One region of the Silvibacterium dinghuense genome, then DNA from elsewhere that is predicted to be linked to it. Evidence: riboswitches for the same ligand, from Rfam matches in the RefSeq annotation. Region 1 holds a riboswitch; the other holds the start of a gene.

Region 1 (4,273 bases):
GGAACACTGCTGTCATTCCTCGTTATCCGCGAGGGCTCGGAACGTGCCTATGGCGTCGACCTGCCGCGGCGCACGCCTCGGATGTAACCCGCTATTCGCTCAAAAGAAAAACGGCCCGCCGAAGCGGGCCGTTTCCAATGCGGAGAACGCCTAGTAGCAGAGACACTCTTCCTGCCCACAGTAGGAGCAGCAACGAAGTTGCTCGGGCGCGAAGCGCGATTCGCCCTGCGCGCAGCAGCCGCCGGCGATCGACGGGATCACGAGCACTTCATCGCCATCCTGGAAAGCGTACTTCTCGTTGCCGAGGAAGCGGATGTCTTCCTCATTCACGTAGAAGTTGATGAAGCGGCGCACATTGCCCTGCTCGTCGCGCAGATGCGTCTTCAGGCCGGGAAAGGTGGTTTCGATCTCGGTGATCAGCTCGGGCAGATTCTGCGCGCTCGACTTCAGTTCCTTGGCACCATCGGTGTGCTTCTGAAAGGCATTCGGCAACAAAACTCTAACGGACACTTGCAACCTCCCCAGCCAGTTCACCGCTGGCGGTCTTCTGATCGATGTAGGCTTCGAAATCGGAGAGCCGCGGACGTACCGCCTGCTCCACTTCATATGCGCCCGTCAGTGCGTCGGTCGTCTTCAGACCATTGCCCGTGATGACGGATACCGTAAGCTCATCCGGCTTGATGCGGCCGTGCGCGTAGAGCCGCGCGGTCACTGCCGTAGTCACGCCGCCCGCGGTCTCGGTAAAGATACCCTCGGTTTCGGCCAGTTCCTGAATTGCGGAGACGATCTCGACGTCCGAGACATCCTCGGCCCAGCCGCCGCTCTGGCGGATGGCGCGCGCCGCGTAGACACCGTCTGCGGGATTGCCGATCGCGAGCGAGCGTGCGATGGTTGCCGGGCGCTGCGGCTCGATGTGATCGGCACCGTTCTTCACCGCCGTCGAAATCGGCGAGCAACCCGTCGCCTGCGCTCCGAAGAAGCGCACTTCCTTATCTTCCACCAGGCCCAGGGCAACCAGCTCCTTGAAAGCCTTACGAATCTTGGTGATCAGCGAACCGCCGGCCATGGGGCACACGATGTTGTCGGGCAGGCGCCAGCCCAGCTGCTCGGCGATCTCATATCCGACCGTCTTCGAGCCCTCGGCGTAGTAGGGGCGCAGGTTCACATTCACAAAGCCCCAGTTGTAGCGCTCCGCGATCTGCGAGCACAGCCGGTTCACATGGTCGTAGTTGCCGTCGATGCGCACCAGGTTCGCACCATAGACCTGCGTATTCAGAATCTTTGCCGGCTCCAGGTCCGCCGGGACCAGGATGTAGGTCTTGAGACCCAGCCGCGCCGCGCCTGCGGCCACTGCGTTCGCCAGATTACCGGTCGAGGAGCATCCCACCGTGTCGAAGCCGAAGACCTGCGCATTCGCCAGAGCCGTTGCCACCACGCGATCCTTGAAGCTCAACGTCGGCACGCACACGGCATCGTTCTTGATGTACAGATTCGAGGCACCGATCCGCTTCGCCAGTCGCGGAGCCTTCAGCAGCGGCGTCCAGCCGGAGGGCGTTGCCGGGACGTAGTCCTCCGGCACCGGCAGCAGCGCCTGGTAACGCCACATGCTGTCCGGACCCTGCGCAATCTTCTCGCGGGTAAAGCTGCCGCGCGCCGCTTCGAGGTCGCAGAACACCTCAAGCGGGGAAAAGCACTCATCACAGATGGAAAGCGGGGTGTTTGGATACGTCTTCCCGCATTCCCGACATCGCAATTCATAGGCAAGCGCCATGAAACCCTCGATTCCGAGAGCTGCTGACGGACACCACAGGAGCTTTCCCCTATGGGTACAAATGCACGGGCATGCGTGACGTACTCTGCTGCAACATCTGGTACTGCAAACTACCCGGACCAAGAGCCCGGTACCACTTTGGGATTTGGCGAGATGCGATACTGCATTGCATCCCCGAATCTCATGTTCCCCGGTTTCCCAGGAGAGAGTTGACACCGATGTCTTAGATTGCCTAAGCCGGTTGTCGTGGCGTCACAGGGCCCGTCCCTCAGCCACTCTTCATGAAATTCAGGCTCGCTCGTAAGAGCAAACTTGAATAATCATTTGATACCACAGTGGCCGTGCGGATGCAAGAAATCCTGTGGATATTTGCTGCCTGCGACCGTCCTTTATCTGGACTTCAGCCCTGGCCATACAACGCTGCATCAAGCGATCTCAAGCAGACTTTTGCGAAGTGCAGCAGCGCCGCCCTGCGGCAGCTGAGCTTCGACTTCCGCATGCGTCCGCTCCCACACCGGCACTGCCTGTGCCAGCAGTTCCTCTCCTGCGCGCGTCAGCGCCAGGAGACGGGAGCGGCGATCTTCCGGGTCCGGCGCGATCCGCAGCAGTCCGCGGCGCTCCAGCGGCTTGAGCGCGGCTGTCAGTGTCGTGCGATCCATGGCCAGCAGCGCTGCCACGGAGGCCATCCGTGCCGCCTGTGGCCGGTTCAACGACATCAGCAGCGAAAACTGCCCGTTGGTCAGCCCCAATGGCCTCAGCACTTCATCGAAACGCCGCGCCAAAGCGCGCGCAGCACGTTGCACATGCAGACACAGACAACAATCCCGGACCAGCAACGTGGTCTCGAACGGCACCGGACGCGGAGCCGGGCGGGCAGCCTTTGACATATCTCAATAATGTTGATATCAACGTATGCCGTCAAGCAAGATCCATATCCTGCGCCACGAAATCAGCAGCGCCGCCAAGGAGTTCGTCATGCAAACTCACCCTGTCGTATCCCGTGAAGAGTGGCTCACCGCACGCAAAGCGCTGCTCGCCCGCGAAAAGGAAGAGACTCACCTGCGCGACGCCATCAACGCCCAGCGCCTTGCCCTGCCCTGGGTGAGGGTTGAAAAGGACTATGTTTTCGATACCCCGACTGGGCGCCGCTCTCTTGCCGAACTCTTCGCCGGCCGCAGCCAGCTCATCGTTTACCACTTCATGCTCGCTCCCGGATGGGCCGCAGGTTGCCCCGGCTGCTCCTTCCTTGCCGATCACTTCGACGGCGCGCTACCTCACCTGAACCATCATGACGTCACCTTCACCGCTGTCTCCCGCGCTCCGCTCTCGGAGATCGAAGCCTACAAGCGCCGCATGGGATGGCATTTCCCCTGGGTTTCTTCTCACAGCAACGATTTCAACTTCGATTACCACGTCTCTTTCCTGCCCGGCCCCGGCACCAACGGCACTGTCCACTACAACTTCACCGAAACTCCTTTTCCTGTCAGCGATGACAATACCGAGCTGCCCGGCATGAGCAGCTTCTTCCGCGATGACGACGGCCATGTTTATCACACCTATTCCAGTTACGCTCGTGGGCCGGAAGAGTGGATCGGCACGCTCATGATCCTCGACCGCGCGCCCAAGGGCCGCAACGAGAAGAGCACCATGGATTTCGTTCGCCGGCACGACGAGTACGAGAACCTCCCCAAGCCTCATGCCTGCTGTACCGAGCACGCATAACCCGCCCAACCTTCAGGAGAACCTCTCACGATGCCGATGCATGTCAATGCCTATCTCAACTTCGGCGGCAACTGCGCCGATGCCTTTCGCTACTATGAGAAACACCTCGGAGCAAAGCTGCTTTTCTCGATGACCTTCGCAGAAGCACCTCCGGGAAATGCCCCTCCAGGTGAATTCGATCCCAACTCCGTGATGTACTCGCGCATAAGCCTGGGCGACACGCATATCATGGGCAACGATATTCCACCCTCGCGCTATCAGCCCATGCGCAGCGCCTATGTTGCGCTCTCGGCCGACTCCATCGAGGAAGCCGAGCGCATCTACAAGGCGCTCGCCGATGGCGGCGAGATCTTTATGCCGATAGCGGAAACATTCTTTGCCTTTCGATTTGGCATGCTGCGCGATAAGTTCGGGATTAACTGGATGGTGCTCCACCCTCGCCCCATGCAAAGCTAAAAAGAGAAGGCTGCCCGGCGTCATTCTCCCCGGCAGCCTTTGTTTATTCCATATTTGCAACTATGCCTGCGACAAACTCTCACGGCAGTACATTCTTTCCTCCACGCCCTGTTACAGATTCCTATTCCGGCGTGAGCACCACGAGCACGGCATCGTTCTCGCGCATGGAAAAGCGCTCCGCCACGCTGCCATTGTTCACCTCTATCGCCTCCGTCTGCTCCGGATCGCCACTGGCCGCGGCCTGCAATGCCGTTACCTGCGCACGCGTCAGCTGGCTGGGCGACCCCATGTGCAGATATGCCGTGTAGGCATCATTCTGCTCAT
Region 2 (4,273 bases), on a different contig from region 1:
CAATATCCGCATCCTTCGCTATGAAGATGGCCGCTTCACCGCGCAGACCGACGCGGTCGCTCTCGAGGAGCCGCTCGAAATCCGTCTCGAATACGGTTCTGCCGATCAGCGCCGGAGCAAGTCCATCGCCATCACCATGCGCACGCCGGGCGACGACTTCGCGCTCGCCGCCGGCTTCCTCATGACCGAGGGCATCCTCGCCGATTCTCTTGATATCGAGGAAATTCTCTATCTCGCGCAGTCGCGTGCCGCCTTGCAAAGCGCGTCCGCCCCGGCGGACGGTGATTTCGACGAAGCCTCGGCGCGCAATGTCGTGCTCGTGCGCCTCACCGCCGAAGCGCAGCCGCGCCTGCCCTCGGTCGAGCGCAACTTCTACGTCACCTCGAGCTGCGGTGTCTGCGGCAAGGCCTCGCTGCTTGCGTTGCGTTCGGTCTGCCCCGCGCCTGTCCGCAGCAGCGTTCGCGTGCCTGTCTCCATGCTCCTCACCCTGCCGGAGAAGATGCGCGCCGCGCAGACCGGCTTCGCGCACAGCGGCGGCATCCACGCCTCGGGGCTCTTCGATGCCGAAGGGCAGCTGCTCCTCTGTCGTGAAGATGTCGGCCGTCACAATGCGCTCGACAAGCTCATCGGCCGCATGTTCCTCGACGACCTCACGCCGCTGCGCGACAAGGTTCTGCTGCTCTCCGGCCGCGCCAGCTATGAGCTGCTGCAGAAGAGCGTCATGGCCGGCATCCCTATCGTCGTCGCCATCGGCGCGCCGTCATCGCTCGCCGTGCGCGTCGCCCGCATGTTCGACATCACCCTGCTCGCCTTCCTGCGCCACGATCGCTGCAACATCTACCATGGAGCAGAAAGGCTCATCGCCTGATCGAGAGCAGGCGAAAGGACTCGTATGAAACTCCGCATCAAGGGCAACAGCATCCGCCTCCGCATCGCCGTCTCCGAGGCGGCAAAGCTCCGCGCCGGTGAGCCGGTCCGCGAGATCGTCCGCTTCGCGCCGCAGCCCGAGGCCTTCCTCGCCTATGCGCTCATTCCCGACGCGTCGGCGCCGGAGATGGCCGTGCGCTACACCGCGGGACAGGTCACCGTGCATGTGCCGCAGCCGGTCATCGAGCGCTGGACCGGCGGCCGGGAGGTCGGCATCTACGCCACGCTCGACATCGCGCCCCAGGGCACGCTCGACGTGATCCTCGAAAAGGACTTCGCCTGCCTCGACCTCAGCGACGCCGAGAACGTCGATACCTTTCCCAACCCCAACGCCGGAGCCGCCTGCTGAGCCGGGAAACAGGGTGCAGGGAATAGGTGCAGATGTAGAACCCCGGGTGCCCCCACATCTCGTTTTGTTCGAGATGTGGGACCTGCGCGGTGAAAACGAAAATGGGTGCCCCATCCAAGCTCCGCTTGGGTGGGAAGGTACGCGGCTTCGCGCCGAGCGAATCGCCTTCGGCCTCCGCTTCCTCTGGTCGCGATTGAGATTTTGTTCTCTTGAAAGAGGGAAGAACTCCGGGTGCCCCACGTCTCGCCGTTGAGACGTGGGATTTTTATCTGAGCCCTGAGCCCTGATTGCACGCGCCTTCGCAGTCATCTATTCTGGAAGGTCATCAAGAGTTGAGCCGGTGCGCTCAACGCCAACCTGCTCCCGGGCAAGGTGGCGTCCTCGCTGAGGGATGTGGCCGTTCCGGCAACCATCGGGTTCCTCACCGCACCATGCTTGCGCTCCTGATGGAATGACGCTTGAGAGGTGTATTCCCCGGCATGGCCGACCACGTTCAGCAATTCGCCAGCGACAACTACGCAGGAATCTGTCCCGAGGCCTGGCAGGCCATGCAGGAGGCCAATCACGGTCACGAGCCCGCCTACGGCGGCGATATCTGGACCGCCCGCGCCGCCGATGCCTTCCGGGCCCTTTTCGAAACCGAGTGTGAGGTCTTCTTCGCCTTCAACGGTACCGCCGCCAACTCGCTGGCGCTGGCCTCGCTCTGCCAGAGCTATCACTCGGTGATCTGCTCCGACGCCGCCCACGTCGAGACCGACGAATGCGGCGCGCCCGAGTTCTTCTCCAACGGCTCGAAGCTGCTGGCCGTGCCCTCGTCCGACGGCAAGCTGACGCCCGAGGATATCCGCTCGCTGGCCACGCGCCGCAACGACATCCACTTCCCCAAGCCGCGCGTCGTCACCATCACCCAGCCTACCGAGACTGGTCAGGTCTACACCGTCGAAGAGGTCAAAGCCATCTCCGAGGTCTGCCGCGAGCTGAACCTGCGCCTGCACATGGACGGCGCCCGCTTCGCCAACGCCTGCGCCAGCCTGGGCTGCAGCCCTGCCGACATCACCTGGAAGGCCGGCGTCGATGTGCTCTGCTTCGGCGGCACCAAGAACGGCATGGCCGTCGGCGAGGCCATCATCTTCTTCGATCCCAAACTCGCCGAAGACTTCGACTACCGCTGCAAGCAGGCCGGCCAGCTGGCCTCGAAGATGCGCTATCTCTCCGCGCCCTGGGTGCGCCTGCTCTCCGACGGCACCTGGCTGCGCAACGGCGCGCACGCCAACGCCTGCGCCCGCCGCCTCGCCGAGCAGATCACCGGCGTCCCCGGCCTCGAGCTCTACTTCAAGGTCGAAGCCAATGCCGTCTTCATCAAGCTCTCCGCGGCCGCCGAGAAGGCGCTCCGCGAGCGCGGCTGGCGCTTCTACACCTTCATCGGCGGCTCGGCCCGCTTCATGTTCTCGTGGGACTCCTCGCTCGAGCGCGTCGACGAGCTCGCCGCCGATCTCCGCGCCGTCGCCGCCGAATCCGCCGCGCTCACAGCTGTAGCGCGCTAAGCAGCCCGGCTAAGCGGAGACAAGCACTCTTCTGATTTGTCATCCCGACCGGAGCGAGCCAGAGGCGAGCGAAGTGGAGGGACCTGCGGTTTGTTTGCACAGGCACGAACCCGACGGTGGCCCACTCAAGCTTCGCCGGGGCGGGATGGCTCGGTGCTCGCTCGGGATGACCAATCGCGTCACGGCTTAGGTGGACACATCTAGGCCGTATCCCCCTATATCCAGACAGAAAATGAGCGACATATGTATCGCAATGTCATTCCGACCGGAGAGAGCCGTAAGGCGAGCGAAGTGGATGAACCTGCAGTTTTCTCCGGCCCAGGTGAACTGCAGGTTTCTCCGCTGCGCAGGACGATAAAGCTGTCCTGCTCCGGTCGAAATGACAATCCTTTCTTATGGCTCTATGTCGATACGACCTAGCGCGGACGCCCCATGCAGTACGCGATGATCCCCACCGGCACTGCCAGCAGCAGCCACGACAGGGCATCCCACACCCCGTCGCCGAGCAGGGCCGAAAGCAGTCCCACGGCAGTGATGGCGGCCAGTACCGCCGGTATGCGATACACCTCTGTCAGCTTCGCAGCCGGTTTCATGCGACGTGTACCTCCTGCAGTTCTTTGCGGGTTTCCCGCTCCACCAGCCGGTTCAGATCGCGCTCCAGAGGAGTCTTCCGCTTCGAGAGCCACAGGTACACGCCGCTCACCAGCACTACGATCAGCACCGCATCGAAAAGCCCCCACAGGATCTTGAGCGGCAGCCCGCCGTAGTCGCCGAAGTGCAGCGGCCGCGAGAGCTCGAGCCCGCGCAGATACCAGGGCAGGCCGCCGGTGTGGATCAGCGCGCCTGTCTCCACGTCCACCAGCGTCGGCGTCTCCATGCGCGAGGTCAGCGGCGTCTTGCCCTTTGCCCACACCACAAAGTGCCGCGGACTGCCGAAGACCTTGTTCGGAAACAGCACCGCTGCGACTTCCATCTGCGGCAATGAAGCCGCAACCGCGTCGACCGAGGCCTGCACCGGGCGGAAGTGCGACGGCACCGGCCTGCCGTGATACGGCTTCAGAATCTGCGGCAGTGTCTGCGCGCGCCACAGGCCGAACAGCGGCGCCGAGAGTGCGTTCATCACGCCCGTCGCTCCCACCACGAAGGCCCACGTCAGCGTCACGATGCCCAGCAGGTTATGCAGATCGAACCACCGCGTCCGCCGCGCTCCCTCCCGCCGATAGGTGCCGAAGTCCAGCCGCCGCATGAACGGCCCATAGACCAGCGCACCCGACACCAGCGAGATCACGAAGGTCAGCGACATCAGCCCCATCGTCAGCTCGCCCGGCAGCCCCAGAAAGATTTCGCTGTGCAGTTGCAGCAGAAAGCTCGTCAGGTCGAAGCGATCCTGCGGCACCTCGAGCAGACTGCCGGTGTGCGCATCGAAGATCATCGATTTGACCTCGCCGTCCTT

The links. A riboswitch is a leader RNA that binds a small molecule or an ion and turns the genes downstream of it on or off. The one in region 1 is predicted to bind S-adenosylmethionine.
Region 2: linked by a shared signal. The riboswitch ahead of ESZ00_RS17740 (threonine aldolase family protein) and the one ahead of thrC (threonine synthase) in region 1 are both predicted to bind S-adenosylmethionine.

Annotation. Positions count from the first base shown of each region.
Region 1 is NZ_SDMK01000001.1:798,406-802,678, forward strand. Features, by position in the region: gene ESZ00_RS03045 (hypothetical protein) at 1-87, shown strand, start outside; gene ESZ00_RS03050 (MoaD/ThiS family protein) at 151-510, opposite strand; gene thrC (threonine synthase) at 500-1,771, opposite strand; SAM riboswitch class I at 1,950-2,059, opposite strand; gene ESZ00_RS03060 (MarR family winged helix-turn-helix transcriptional regulator) at 2,197-2,658, opposite strand; gene ESZ00_RS03065 (DUF899 domain-containing protein) at 2,684-3,493, shown strand; gene ESZ00_RS03070 (VOC family protein) at 3,524-3,949, shown strand; gene ESZ00_RS03075 (GH39 family glycosyl hydrolase) at 4,071-4,273, opposite strand, start outside.
Region 2 is NZ_SDMK01000004.1:393,367-397,639, reverse strand. Features, by position in the region: gene fdhD (formate dehydrogenase accessory sulfurtransferase FdhD) at 1-868, shown strand, start outside; gene ESZ00_RS17745 (DUF7009 family protein) at 893-1,276, shown strand; SAM-I-IV-variant riboswitch at 1,594-1,699, shown strand; gene ESZ00_RS17740 (threonine aldolase family protein) at 1,756-2,820, shown strand; gene ESZ00_RS20165 (hypothetical protein) at 3,064-3,240, shown strand; gene ESZ00_RS20160 (hypothetical protein) at 3,237-3,413, opposite strand; gene ESZ00_RS17735 (PepSY-associated TM helix domain-containing protein) at 3,410-4,273, opposite strand, start outside.